One region of the Pseudodesulfovibrio halophilus DSM 5663 genome, then DNA from elsewhere that is predicted to be linked to it. Evidence: riboswitches for the same ligand, from Rfam matches in the RefSeq annotation. Region 1 holds a riboswitch; each other region holds the start of a gene.
The links. Region 1 has a riboswitch for thiamine pyrophosphate ahead of BR24_RS13385 (sulfide-dependent adenosine diphosphate thiazole synthase). Riboswitches for the same ligand answer to the same signal wherever they lie in the genome.
Positions count from the first base shown of each region.

Region 2: another riboswitch for thiamine pyrophosphate. It lies ahead of thiC (phosphomethylpyrimidine synthase ThiC); the one in region 1 lies ahead of BR24_RS13385 (sulfide-dependent adenosine diphosphate thiazole synthase).
Region 3: another riboswitch for thiamine pyrophosphate. It lies ahead of cytX (putative hydroxymethylpyrimidine transporter CytX); the one in region 1 lies ahead of BR24_RS13385 (sulfide-dependent adenosine diphosphate thiazole synthase).

Region 1 is NZ_JCANTV010000013.1:278,934-283,713, forward strand. It holds gene BR24_RS13370 (universal stress protein) at 1-336, opposite strand, end outside; gene BR24_RS13375 (SLC13 family permease) at 346-1,770, opposite strand; gene thiE (thiamine phosphate synthase) at 1,818-2,456, opposite strand; gene BR24_RS13385 (sulfide-dependent adenosine diphosphate thiazole synthase) at 2,458-3,255, opposite strand; TPP riboswitch at 3,377-3,477, opposite strand; gene cobS (adenosylcobinamide-GDP ribazoletransferase) at 3,547-4,284, opposite strand; gene BR24_RS13395 (SAM hydrolase/SAM-dependent halogenase family protein) at 4,281-4,780, opposite strand, start outside.
Region 2 is NZ_JCANTV010000008.1:350,374-355,153, reverse strand. It holds gene BR24_RS03800 (FAD-dependent oxidoreductase) at 1-685, opposite strand, end outside; gene BR24_RS03795 ((Fe-S)-binding protein) at 723-2,021, opposite strand; TPP riboswitch at 2,852-2,956, shown strand; gene thiC (phosphomethylpyrimidine synthase ThiC) at 3,043-4,326, shown strand; gene BR24_RS03785 (sigma-54 interaction domain-containing protein) at 4,478-4,780, shown strand, end outside.
Region 3 is NZ_JCANTV010000010.1:320,262-325,041, forward strand. It holds gene BR24_RS08300 (DUF169 domain-containing protein) at 789-1,565, opposite strand; TPP riboswitch at 2,007-2,101, shown strand; gene cytX (putative hydroxymethylpyrimidine transporter CytX) at 2,173-3,378, shown strand; gene rpmE (50S ribosomal protein L31) at 3,459-3,686, shown strand; gene BR24_RS08315 (DUF1385 domain-containing protein) at 3,856-4,780, shown strand, end outside.

The DNA.
Region 1 (4,780 bases):
GTACGAGACCACATACTCGCCCGCCGGGTCGCCCGTGATATCCCGGTGCTCCCATTCGCCGCCCTGTCCGGGGATTTCTCCGAGTTCGGCGAAGATGTCCCGGGCCTTCTTGAGTCGTTTGAGTCCGGGCAGCTCCAGTCCCCAGCCGAGCATCTGCTCGCGGGCCACGCGAAGTTCCAGCCCGCCGGAGTGCAGGCCGCTGTCAGGTTCGCGAACGGTGAGCAGGGAGGTGTCGGTGCACTGGCGGCGGCTCAGAAGGGCCGCGAAGGCCAGCGCCTCGTACGCCTCCGGCCCCCCGCCGATGCTCACGAGAATGTTCATGGTGTCTTTGTGCATGCTGTCTCCTCAACCTCCCAGAAGCGGCCAGTAGAATTTCGCAAAGATGATCAGGATAACGAAGGACATGAGCGCCAGCCTCCAACCCGCCCTGAGAAAGTCGGTGCTCGCCAGATATCCCGATGAGCGCACGATGGCGCTGGCTGGCGTGCCGATGACGGTCAGATAGGCGAAGGACGAGGCCATGGCCGTTATGAAACCGGCGGCAAGCGGGTTGGCCCCCGCCTCCACCGCTATGCTCAACACGATGGGGCCGAGAACCGCTACGGCCGCTCCGTTGGACATGGTGTTGGTCATGGCGGTGGTCAGGAGCATGATGCAGGCCAGCAGCCCGATGCCCGACCCCAGCCCGACGGGGACGGCCAGCTTGAGAAAGCCCGCCGCCACCCATGCGGCCGCGCCGGTCTCCTGCATCTGCTGGCCAAGGGATATGGCGGCCCCGTAGAGCAGCACCACGCCCCAGTTCACGCCGGAGTTGAGGTCCTCCCAGCGCACCAGCCCGGCAAGCAGGAAGCAGGCGGCCCCGGCTATGGCGATGGTGCCCATGCCCACCTCGGTGGAGAAGAGTATCCACGCGGTGAGCGTGAGCAGGAAAATGGCGATGGTGGCGTAGTGCCTGCCCTGAAGCGAGCCCTGCTTGCCCACCTGTTCCCGCAGCTTGCGCACGGCGCGCGAGAGGTCCTCGGAAGGGGCCGGGAAGGTCCGGCGCAGGATCCAGTGCATGAAGGGCAGCTGCACGAGAAAGACGGGGTAGGCGAAGAGCATCCACTGCCCGTAGCCGACGTCGTAAACAGCCGTGGACGGGTCCGATGGCCTGTAAAGAAAATCGGCCCAGTATTCGATCATGATGGCGTTTCGCGCTCCGCCCGAGGGGGTGCCGATGCCCGCCATGCAGCAGGCGTAGGAGATGGAGAACAGGAAGAGCAGGCCCAGCCTGCGCCTGCGCTCTTCGTCCTCCTCCGCGAGCTGGATCAGGGTCAGGGCCACGGGGAGCATCATGGCGGCCACGGTGTGCTCGCCGATGAACGAGGCCAGCAGGCCCGAGACGAGGGATATCCCGAAGGCGATGCGGTAGGTGTTGGTGCCTGTGGCCTTGACGATGACCAGCGCGAGCCGCTTGTCCAGCTGCTGCTTGACCATGGCCACCGCGAGCATGAGCGAGCCCATGATGAACAGCACCGCGTCCTTCATCAGGCTGCGGGCCACATCCGAGGAGTCGAGGCCGAGCAGAAATATCTGCCCCAGCACGATGAGCAGCGCCACGGAGGGCAGCGGCACCGGTTCCTTGATGAAAAGGGTGGTGGTCGCGAGCGTCATGACCAGCACCTTCCAGCCCGCGGACGTGAGGCCCGGGGGGACCGGCAGGAGCAGGAGCACGCCGACGGCGGCGAGGGTGATGAGCAGCCAGCGCTTGTCGTAGGCCCAGTGGATCATACCGGGTCTATACACGCTTCGGCGCGTTCATGCCAAGGGAGAGGGCGTTATTCCTTTACCTCGGCAAAGGCGCGTCGCAGCTCGCGGGCGGCTTCCGCGGGGTCGGGCGCGCGGCAGATGGCGGAGACCACGGCCAGCCCGTCGGCCCCGAGGGAGCGCAGCCGCCCGGCGTATTCCGCGGTGACCGAGCCGATGGCCACGGACGGGTGCCTCGTCATGGCCCTTCGCCGCGCGAAGCCCCCCAGCCCGAGCGGTTCCGAGTGGTCCGCCTTGGTGTTGGTGGGGAACACCGGTCCGAGCCCCAGATAATCCACGTCCAGCATTTCGGCCTCAAGCACCTGCGCGTCCGTGTCGATGCTCAGGCCGATGATGGCGTCAGGTCCCATGAGGCGCCGGGCGATATCCACGGGCATGTCGGACTGGCCCACGTGCACTCCGTCGGCTCCGACGGCGAGCGCCACATCGACGCGGTCGTTGATTACCAACGGCACTCCCGCAGGGGCGAGGATGCGCTTCAGGGAGCTGGCGGTTTCCAGATATTCACGGGTGGAGACGTTCTTTTCCCTGAGCTGAACCATCGTCGCGCCGCCTTCCACGGCGAGCCTCACCACCTCTTCGAGGGGCCGCTCCCCGCATGAGAAGCGGCCCGCGACGAGATAGCAGGCGAGGTCGAAACCCCGTTTCATGCTAGTCCTCCGCGATAAGGCGCTGATGGATGTCCTCGGCGACCTTCTCGCCGGAGAGCAGCATGCCGCCGAACACCGGGCCCATGCGGTAGGAACCGAAGGTGGCGTTGGCGGCCATGCCCGCGACCCACACGCCGGGGAAGACCTCGCGGGTGTGGTTGACGGTGTTGGTCTCCGCCACGTCGGCCCACATGGACTGTTCGCCCTCGATGGAGCCGGACGGGGTGTTCAGGGTGATGTCGTTCTTGCGGCACAGGGTCTTGAGCACCTCGGTGTCGTGACCGGTGGCCTCCAGCACGTGCTTGCAGTGGATGACCAGCGGGTCCACGTGCAGCCCGGCGATCTCCACGGGCGAGGAGTTGATGACCAGACCGTTGACGCGCTTCTGGCCGTTCTCCTCGCGGATGCAGACGTCCTCGACGCTCATGCAGTTGAACACGCGCATCCCGGCAATGGTGGCGGCGGAGGCCAGCGTGGTGGTGGCGGTGACCGCGTCGCAGGTCCAGTATTCGTCTTCCCAGTGCTTCATGGGGACGCCGATGTCTTCGAGCACGTGCTTGGACTCGTCCTGCACCACGATGATGTTCCAGGTCATGCCGCCGCCCCACATGCCGCCGCCCAGCGAGAGCTTGCGCTCGAACATGGCGACCTTGTGGCCCTTCTTGGCGAGGTTCATGCCGGCGGTCATGCCGGAAGGGCCGCCGCCGACGATGGCGACGTCGAGCTCCAGCGAGTCGCGGAACTTGTTGTAGTACTCGGTGATGATGGCGTCAGAGATGACTTTTTCGTTGAGGGACATGCGTTTCCTCCGCTTGCGGTTTGTTGCGGTCGGCGCGATCCGAAAGGCGCCGACCCCCTTTTGGCAAGGAGGCACGAACGTCAGGAGTGTCTTGAGAAGATGTCCCGTTGCCGGACGGCGCGGGACAGGGCTTCCGATTTCCCTACGTCAGTGCGAACTGAATCAGGTTCCAAGGGTATGATCTCAGCCCCGGCACGCGCCGGGACACCCCTATCGGATCGAAAACCTGTCTACCGCAAAGGACCGCCGTTCGCAAGGGGGGATTGATCGAACAATCAAGAGCAGGTGACTTCAGAGGACCGCAACAATGCCGAGCAGGCCGCACAGTTCGCCCAGTACGATGCTCGCTCCCAGAAAGTCCCCGTTGCTGCCGCTGACGTCTTTTGCCAGCTTGTGCAGGGGGATGAGCGTGATGATCATGAGAGCGGCGGTGATCGCGAGGGCCTGCGGCGGCAACAGCAGGGCGCCGAGGCCAAGGGCGAGCGCCGCGTTGACCGCAAGGCTCTTCAAGGAGGCTCCGGAGTAGAACAGGGAGCCGAGTCCCGGCCGGGCGAAGCGTCTGCCGACCACCCCGAAGGCCACGCAGTTGAGCCGACCGACAACAAAGGGCCAGAGCGCGGCCGCAGGGTTGCCCTTCGCGAACAGCGCCGCGAACAGCACGATCTGTCCGGCAAGGGTCATGACCAGGGCGATGACCCCGAACGCGCCGCACCGGCTGTCCTTGATGACCGTCCAGAACCGCTGCGGATCAAAGTGCGCGGTGAAGGCGTCGCAGACATCGGCGATGCCGTCATAGTGCAGGCCGCGCGTCAGCCAGATCGAGGCCAGAACAACGAGCCACGCCTGCACCCACGGTTCGCCCCGGAACAGGCCGAGCGCGAAGGGAAGGGTGATGACCGCTCCGAGCAGCAGTCCGGTGAGCGGCGTCCACGGCATGGTCCGGCGCATCTCCTCGTCCGAGGCGGCGCGCGCCGGGGCGAGGCGGGTCAGGAACCCCAGCGTCAGCAGGAAATCGTTCAGCGCCTTCATGCGTCCCACCTGAGGGTCACGGCGTCGCCCATGGAAAGCCCGAGCTGCCGCGCGGCAGAGCCGAGGTTGACCGCAATCTCGAAGAACCCCTGCGAGCCTTCCAGCAGGCCGGGGGCCCCCTCGGGCAGGTCGGAGTAGGTGTCCACCGCCGGGAGCTCCCGGCCCAGCGGGGTGCTGATCTGAAGATTGTCCAGCGGCCCGAGGGCTCCGGCGCGCAGGTTGAGCACGCAGTTGCCGAACCGGTCCACATGCAGCACCCGCACGGAACACTGGCCCCGGCCCATCAGCGGCTCGGTCCAGAGCGGGCGCACGGTCTCTTCGGCGGAGACGGGATGGCAGAATTGGGAGAGGTCCTGACCTGTGGCGATGCGTGCGGCGACCGGAGCGAAGATGTCGCGTCCGTGAAAGGTGGCGGAGGCTTTTTGCGGCACCCGGTTCACATGGTGACATTCGGCGTGTGCGGGGTCCAGCGCGAGCGAGGCCAGTCCGTTGTCCG
Region 2 (4,780 bases), on a different contig from region 1:
AAGACAGCAGGCGCTCGTATTCGAGCGAGGTCACTACGTCGGGGAGTTCCTTGTAGTAGGTGTAATCCAGATCGGACGGGTCAAACGCCTTGAAACCGGGCGTGAGAATCACCGAACCGACGTTCAGGTCGACGATCTCTTCCTTGTCGTCGAACTTGATGGCTTCGGTGGGGCAGACCTTTTCACAGGCGCCGCACTTGCCCTTCTGGATCATGATGCAGGTTTCGCCGTCCAAAGCGTACTTCAGCGGCACGGACTGCCCGTAAGGAATGTAGGCAGCCTTTCTCTTGGAAAGACCGGCCTGATATTCGTCGTCAACTTTTTTGGGACATTTCGCGGCACACTCCCCGCACGCGATACATTTTTCCATGTCCACGTATCGGGGGGCCTTCTTTACCGTTACGGTGAAGTTGCCTTCATCGCCGGAAACGTTCTGAACCTCTGCCAGAGTATGCAACTCGATATTTAAGTGCCGACCGCACTCAACCAACTTGGGCGAGATGATTCACATCGCGCAGTCGTTGGTCGGGAAGGTCTTGTCCAGCTGCGCCATGACGCCGCCGATACCGGCACTCTTCTCGATCAAATGCACGTAATAACCGGAGTCGGCCAGATCAAGCGCCGTCTGAATACCGGCGATACCGCCGCCGACGACCATGACCGATCCAAGTTTATTCGCAGACATTGAGTCCTCCTTGGAATCTCGTTCCGTTCAGTTCCGCCTACAGGCCGACTTCCTTGAGGTCGTCGCCGAGGTACTCGCGCTCGTTCTCGCCCAGAATACCGAGCGAAAGGCAGATCAGCGTCCAGAGGTGGACCGTCTGATACTTGCCGTCGAAGTGATGCGCGAGATCGTGAACCTGGGAGTGGCAGTTGTGGCAAGGGGTGATGCAGTAGTCAGCGCCGGTGGCGATGATCTGATCGAACTTGCGCTTGCCGTAGTACCTGCGCGCTTCGGGGAATCCGCTCTGCAGGAATCCGCCCCCGCCGCCGCAACAGTAGTTGTTGGACTTGTTCGGGTGCATGTCGATGAAGTTTTCTTCACCGACAACCTGCTTCACGACGAAGCGAAGGTCCTCGGCAACGGGATCACCCAGAGACTTCCTGACCAGCTGGCAGGGGTCCTGAACGGTGAACTTGACGCCGAGTTCCTTGTTCCAGTCGGAGTTGACCGGGAGTTTTCCTTCACGGATCCACTGTGCATAGTAGCTGATGATGGATTCGAGCTCGAAAGGCACTTCCATGCCGAATTTTTGCAGTCCGGCCCGGACTGCGTAGAATTCGTGGCCTCACTCGGTGTTGAGCCAGCTCTTGACCCCGAGGTCGCTCACCGCGTCCATCTTCTTTTTGACAATGGCTTCCCAGTTCTCGTCCTCCGCTGCAAACAGGCAGTAGTTCTCAGCCGCCCAGCCAACGGTCCCGTAGGTCCAGTCGGCGCCGACGACATTGAGAATCTTCCAAAGAGGAACCATCTCGTCCGGCTCGGTGACCGGTTCGCGAGAGTTCTGGTTCAGATAGAAGTGAGCACCCTTGCGGTTGACGCTCACGTTCAGGTCCTTGCAGGACTCCTGGTCCTCGCAGACCTCTTCAAGGACGTCCTCCACGACGAACTTGAAGTCTTCCGAGCTGGCACCCATGGCGCTGGCGCCTTCGGTCCGGATGCCCTGATCGCAGGAACCGACAATGCCCTTGGGCTTGTTTTCGCGATCCTGCGCCGCGCGGGCGTTGTAGACCAGCTGCGGGATGTTGATCTGCATGGGGCATGCGTACACGCAACGCGTACACATGGTGCACATCCAGATCCATTTCGAATTGAGAATCTCCTCATCCATGCCCAACATGGCCATACGCAGGAATTTCCTGGGGTCCATTTCCTCCAGTCCGGTTGCCGGACAGCCGGAAGAACACAGACCGCACGTAAGGCACATGTTGAGGTTTCCGCCTTCCGGCAGAAGCTCCATGACCTTGTCCTTGAACGTGGATTTGACTCCACCTTCAAGAACGATTGCGGGTTCGCCCATACTCCTCACCTCATTGTTAAGGGTTTCCCACTGCATATAAAAGAACGGAATCCGTCCGAGAACATCCCTTCGGGAAAAGGGATGATTCATCCGGAAAACCGACTCGTTGCCAGCTCACTCCACTGAACTGAACAAACGAATGGATACGTCTTCATACTCAAAAAAGCCAAATCCGTAAATAGGCCGAAGATAGAAAAATGCTATCGTGACAACCCCTTGAAACCATCTATGCTCACCCATAACCCTAGGCAATGGCAGGTAAAACACGCTCCTCCAAGACCATTTGCGACTTTGACGAATCACCGCGAGGCCCTAACGTCCTTTTCGGCATAAAACCGGCTTGAGCAGTGCTTTTTTCTTGAAAAATCCTACACAACAGAGGGTTTTTCGCAATCAATGAAGGTCGACCGGGAATCCGCCGCCGCTCCCGGTGAGAGGCTCCATGACGCGGTCACTGCTCCGCGTGACCGCGCGGACCTGCGTAACCGGTCAAAAGAGCCTCTATGCCTCGACCGGCAATTGCTACGGTGCTTAATTGGCGAGAGAAGGTGCCTCTGGGAGTTCTGGAAGGAAGTGTCCGGACTGACGGCTAAGTGAATCCGCAAGCCAACAGGCACGGAACCAAAATCCCCGTCAGCGGAGTAGCAGCTTGAACACGGGCTGTGCGACCGCATGAACCCTGCGCCGCAACCCCGCTGACAACTCAGGGATTGCAAAGGGGCCCGCCCCTTTGCCGGGGCGTAGCGGCAGCCCCCACTGCCCGTCGAAGACCTCCCAGTCCGGAAGACGCGAAAACCATTGATCGCCGAATCAACTCTTGTTAGGTTTGCTTCTGACCGTAGGGGTGCCCTGTTGTGGGCTGAGAGTCGTATGATCGACAACCCTTGGAACCTGACCCGGCTTGTACCGGCGGAGGAAACGGCACTGCGAAGCGCATTCCTTCCTGTGTTCCACCTGCGGGTGGAATTTTTTTGCCTTTTTTCCGCCCATTTCTTTGAACTTGAAGAATTGGGAGTATTTCATGACACAACTGGAGATTGCCCGTTCCGGTAAGGTCTCGGACGCTTTGGCGTTTGTTGCCGAGTGGGAGGGATTGGATGTGGAGACGCTTCGGCGTTCCATGGCCGCGGGGCGGGTGAGCATTCCGCATAATCCGCTGCATGAAAAAAGCGAGCTTCGAGCCGTGGGCGAGGGGCTGAGCGTCAAGGTCAATGCGAACATTGGCGCGAGTCCGGACCATGAGGATGGTGAGCAGGAGCTGTTGAAGCTCCGTGCGGCGCTGGATGCGGGAGCTGATGCGGTGATGGACCTTTCCATTGCCGGGGAGCTGGGCAACCTGCGGCGGCAGACGCTGGAGCACTGCCCTGTTCCGGTGGGCACGGTACCCATCTATCAGGCTGCTGCGGACGTGACGGCCCGGGGCGGCGGCATCGTGGACATGACCATCGACGACCTGCTCAAGGTGGTTGAGGATCAGGCCCGTGAAGGCGTGGATTTCATGACGTTGCACACCGGATTCACGCTGGGTGCGCTGGAGCGCATGAAACAGGAAGGGCGCGTTCTGGATATTGTCAGCCGCGGCGGGTCGTTCCTTGCGTGCTGGATGGTGGCGAACGGGGCCGAGAATCCGCTGTATACGCATTTCGACAAGGTTCTGGAGATTGCGCGGGAGTATGATGTCACCCTGAGCCTGGGCGATGCGTGTCGTCCGGGCTGCCTTGCGGATGCCACTGACCGGACGCAAATCCATGAACTGATCACCCTTGGCGAGCAGACGCAGCAGGCTTGGGACGCGGGCGTACAGATCATCATCGAGGGGCCCGGACATGTGCCCATGAACCAGATTCGGGCCAACATGGAGCTTCAGAAGCGACTGTGCCACAACGCTCCCTTTTATGTGCTGGGACCGCTGGTCACGGACGTGGCCGCCGGGCGGGACCATGTGGCCTGCGCCATCGGCGGTGCCATCGCGGCGTGGTCCGGGGCAGACTTCCTCTGCTACGTCACCCCCAGCGAGCACCTCGCCCTGCCCGGTCCGGACGACGTATACGAGGGCGTGGCCGTGACCCGCATCGCCGCGCACGCCGCGGACATCGCGCGCGGCAACGAGCAGGCCGTGCAGCGCGACCGTGAAATGGCCAAGGCCCGTGCGGACATGGACTGGGAAGGCATGTACCGCCTGTGCCTTGATCCGGTCACGGCTCGCAGGATTCGAGACAGCCGCAGCCCCGAGGACGAGGACGTGTGCACCATGTGCGGCAAGTTCTGCGCCGTGAAACAGCTCAAGGAACACCTCGGTTCATAGCCTTCAGCGTCCGTTTCTCCTGAAACGGTCATTCATCGGCACTTCGGCAGGGAGTCGCCTACGGGCGGCTCCCTGAATAATTTTTACGGGAAACACGGAAAAACATATTTACGCACTTCACAGAGGACAATTTAAGGCTTATATCTCGCCCATGCCGTTTCCCAAGGACCTCCCGCTCGAGGACGTTTTTTCGTCCATCGCCGACGGCCTCTTCACGGTGGATGCAGACTGGAACATCACCTACTTCAACGAGGCCGCCGAGCGCATAACGGGCGTTCCCGCCGCAGAGGCCGTGGGCAACAAGTGCTGGGATGTTCTCCACTCAAGCCTCTGCGACGGGGACTGCGCTCTCGACTCATGCCTTGCCCACGGCGGCCGGATCACCAACAAGTCCATTTTCATCATTCGCCCCGACGGGGAAAAGCGCCCCGTGTCCATTTCGGCGTCGCCGCTG
Region 3 (4,780 bases), on a different contig from region 1:
CCCCTGCACCCCACCAAAGGGGCGGGCCCCCTTTGGAATCCCTGGGTTGTCAGCGGGGGTGCAGCGCAGGGTTCATGCGGTCGCACAAGCCGCATTCATGCTGCAACCCCGCTGACGGGGATTTTGGTTCCGTGTGTCTTGGCTGACGGACTCCTATGGCCAAATTGAATTTCAATAAGCTCCGTTGTCCCAAACACTCCAAGCCAGAAGTCTCAGCAAAGGCTTCTTTCCCGGCGACCAAGCACCGCAGTAGTGTCGATCAAGGTATAGAGGCTCTTTTTACTGGTCACGCAGATCCGGGCGGTGTCTGTAGCCACAGATGTTTCGCCCGAGGCTGTGACCGCGTCATAAGGCCTCTTGCCCGCGCGGCGGCGTATCTCCAAAAGCGCAATTTTGGGCTTCTCGTTCTGCGTAAGCAAAAAAGAAGGTCGACCAACAGGCCAAAACCTGCACTGATGCAAACGGCAATGCCTCCGGCGGACCCTTTCAGGGGGGAGTAGCTGATGAGTCCATGCGACCGCACAACTCCCGTCCCTGCTGCAACCCCGCTGACGGAGTACGGTCTATTGAAACGAAAACCTCGGATACCCTCTCACACAACCTGCATGTGAAGCGGGCACCCAAGCGAACGTTTTCCTGCCGCGTCAATCGGGCGCAGCCCCGCCAAAGGTTTCTGGGAGAGAGGGGAAGGGGAGTCTGAGGGGAAGGGGGGAGAAAAGACCGGGCGTTTTGCCGGGGCGAGGGCTGGTTCGCCCCGGCAAAACTATATGGCTATGATGGGGGGGGGGCTATTTTTCTTTCTTGAAGATGATGAGCGGGCAGTTCTTGCAGATATCGGCACCGGGGAAGCCATCGCCGGGTTTGGTGATGGCGCTGCTGGCTTCGTTAATGCGGTGCTGGAGTCGATCAACCACGGCCTTGAACTTTTTGCCCGGGATGATGACGTTGATTTCGCCGCGTTCGGTCTTGCCTGCGTTGTAGCTGCCGGAACATGCGGGGAGCATGTTGAACTCCTGTTCGAGCAGGGTGAAGACGTTGCCTCCGCAGGCGGAGGAGTTCATGGTGATGTTCGGGCGCAGGGGGTGCGTGTCGGTGGCGGCCATGTAGTCCACGGCGAGGTGGTAGGCCTGCATGTTGTCACAGTAGAAGTGGACGGTGTCGGGTTCAAAGAGGCCGTCGATGCTGCCGAGGGGGGCCACGACGACGGCGAGCAGGCCTTTTTCGAGCTGGTGCTTGGTCTTGACGAACCGCTCGGCCTGTTCGAGGTCGCGGGTATATTTGGCGTGTCCTTTGATTTCGCTTTCGTCGAGATCCTTCCAGCCGAAGCTGTAGCGGGCGTTGCTGCAGCCGAGGGTGTCTTTTTCGGCGAGGACGGTCTGTCCCTTCATGCGGGCGGCGAGCTGCCACTGGCAAAAGGTCATGGGCTTGACCGGGGTATGGATTTCGTCGGCGTTGTCCTTGAAATGGTCAAGTTCGGCCTGATCGTAGAAGAATTTTACGGCGACCGGGTAGTGGTACAGTCGCATTTCCTTCATCAGCATTTCTTGCATTTCTTTATAAGACATATCGCTATCCTTTGTATGAGTTGTTCCTTTTCGCACAAGAAAATACGTCCCAATCGTGCGAAAACTGCATGCTCGCGAGTTCCGCGCGGGAAAAGGTGCCTAGCAACCGGACAAAATTGGTACAAGAAAAATCGTGCATGTTCCACTAGTGAACAAGCTGAATCGAGTTTTAACAGCAGCCGGGGGATAATTGTTGGTTTTATTGTGAAAATGAGCACAATCGGAGGGCGTTGCCGTATTGGTCAAGGCAGTAGATCAATATCTGGCAGAAGGTTTTGGTCTTGGGATGAAGAATCGTGTCTGAATGGAAGAGCCTTCCACCGGAATCGAAAAAGGTGGGTACCAATGGCCTTGCTCGTGATGCAGGGGGCAATGTATGGCAAAGGTGGCGCGACTGCAGGTGTGGGCTTGCATAGCGTAGCGGTGCCTGATAGATGTCTTTCCGTCCGATAGGGGTGTCCCGCATGGGACTGAGATCATACCCTTGGAACCTGATGCAGTTGAGGCTGTCGTAGGGAATTCGGAAGGTCTCCGTGCGCCGTTCGGCGCGGTCCTCCCTTGTCCTTCTCCTCACGGTATCGGCTCCGAGCAAAACAAGGAGTTCGACGTGAACACCGGCAAACTGACCTTTGCTAACCTGTTCTTTCTGTGGTTCGGCGCCGCGGTTTCCGTGGCCGAAATATTTACCGGCGGCTATCTGGCCAATCTGGGCTTTGCCGGAGGCATGACCGCCAACGTGCTCGGGCATCTGGTGGGCACGATCATCCTCGTTCTTGGCGGCATCATTGGCTACCGGGAAAAGCTTCCGTCCATCATGTCCATGCGGATTTCCTTCGGCAAGCAGGGCTCGTATCTGCTTTCCGGCATCAATGTGCTCCAGTTGCTTGGCTGGACGGCGGTGATGATCCTGCTCGGCGGCGATGCGGTCAACGAGCTGTGTAGCACGCTCTGGGGCATCGACAATCAGATGCTCATGTCCGCGTTGATCGGGCTGTTCATCGGTTTCTGGGTATTCATCGGCATTCAGGGCTTCAAGTGGCTGAATATGGTCGCCGTGGCGTTGCTGCTTGGTCTGACGGTGGTCATGAGCTGGGTCATCTTCACTCAGCCTGCGCCTGCTCAGCCCGTGGAACCCACCGGCACCTTCGGCATGGGATTCGAGCTGGCCATCATCATGCCGCTTTCATGGTTCCCGCTCATTGCGGACTACACCAGCATGGCGAAGAACTCCCGCGCGGCATGGCTTGCGCCGTTTCTTGGCTACTTCACCGGATCCACCTGGATGTACAGCATCGGCCTCGGCGGGGCGATCTTCTCCGGCACGGCCGACCCCACCCAGATGATGCTGGCCGCAAAGCTCGGCATGGTGGCGCTCATGGTCATCGGTCTTTCCACGGTGACAACGACCTTTATGGACGTCTTCTCGGCCGCGGTCTCCACTCTTAACGTCCTGCCCGGGTTGAATCGCCGCTGGATGTCCGTTGCCTTTGCCGCGCTGGGCACCGGACTGGCCATGTTCTTCCCCATCACGCAGTATGAATGGTTTCTTTATCTGCTCGGATCGGTCTTCGCGCCGCTCATGGCGATCCTGCTGAGCGACTATTATCTGCTCAAACATGATGCGCGATCGAATATTGCGGACGTCAGGGCCATACTTTCGCTTGCACTCGGCATCGCCTTCTATTATTGGGTGAAGCGGCACGACATGGTCGTGGGGCATACGCTGACTACTATCGGATTCACGCTCATCGTTCACAACGCGATGCGGGTGCTGACCGAAAAGCGCCGGCGTGTTGCGGCAACACGGGGATAACCTGCGTTTTCCCCTTGCCATTCGTTCGTACTTTAAGTACTAGTCCCTGTTCCACGCAACTAGCGAGTAGGAGTTTTTCAATGAAAAAAGATATTCATCCCAAGACGTTTGAGGCCACCATCCGTTGCCACTGCGGCTACGAAAGCAAGGCTTCTTCCACCAAGGGCGAGCATATCGACGTCGAAATCTGTGCCAACTGCCACCCGTTCTACACCGGTAAGCAGCGCCTGATCGACACCGCCGGCCGCATTGACCGTTTCCGCAAGAAGTACGCGAACTTCAAGGGAACCGCCAAGACCGAACAGTAGCTGTCCCGGCTTGTTTTCTTCAATATGCCTCTGTCGGTTGCGGCAGAGGCATATTGTTTTCGCCGGGCTTTGACTTTCCCCGGGGAATCCTTACCCTTCGGCAAGGTCCTCAAAGACGGTTCAACCCGGCTGGCGGAGGACCCCTTTCCCTCCAACTCAAGCCGAGGATATGCCGTTGAGTCTCAAAAATATCTTGTTGGCGGCTGCCAACACCGTAGGCGGACAGGCCGTGATCGAGGGCGTGATGATGCGCTCCAAGAACCGGCTCGCCATCGCCGTTCGCCTCCCGAACGGCGAAATAGAAGTTCACGAGCGCCCCTGGTTCTCGCTGACCAGTCACCCCTTTCTCAAAAAACCTTTTGTTCGCGGTTTTCCGGTTCTGCTGGAAACGTTGGTCAACGGCATCAAGGCTCTGAACTGGTCCGCCACGCAGGCCGTGGACGAGGAAGAGGGCGAACTCACGGGCTGGCATCTGGCCATGAGCATGGTCGTGGCAATCGCCGCCGCGCTGGGCCTGTTCGTAGTCCTCCCGCATTTCTTCTCCGTAGGCATGGAATGGCTCGGATACGGCGGTGACGTCGACTCCCTGAGCTTCCACGCATGGGACGGTCTCTTCAAGATGCTCATCTTCATGGGCTATATCTGGGCCATTTCATTCATCCCGGACATCAAGCGCGTCTTCCAGTATCACGGCGCGGAGCACAAGGTGATATGGTCTTACGAGGCCGGAGGTTCGCTCATTCCCGACAGCGCGCGCATCAACAGCAGGCTGCATCCGCGTTGCGGCACGGCGTTCATGCTTTTCGTGCTCTCGGTCAGCATCGTGCTCTATTCGGTGCTGGTGCCGCTGCTCATGATGGTTTATGCGCCGGAGTCTTTCATCATCAAGCACCTGTACATCGTCGGGGTCAAGCTGCTGCTGATGATCCCCATTAGCGCCATGGCCTACGAGCTGATCAAATTCGCGTCCAAGCGCGAAAACAGCATTGCCTGCAAAATGCTGTGCTGGCCCGGGCTGGCCCTTCAGGTGCTCACCACACGCGAACCGGACGACCACCAGATTGAAGTGGCCATTGCGGCCCTCAAATGCGCGG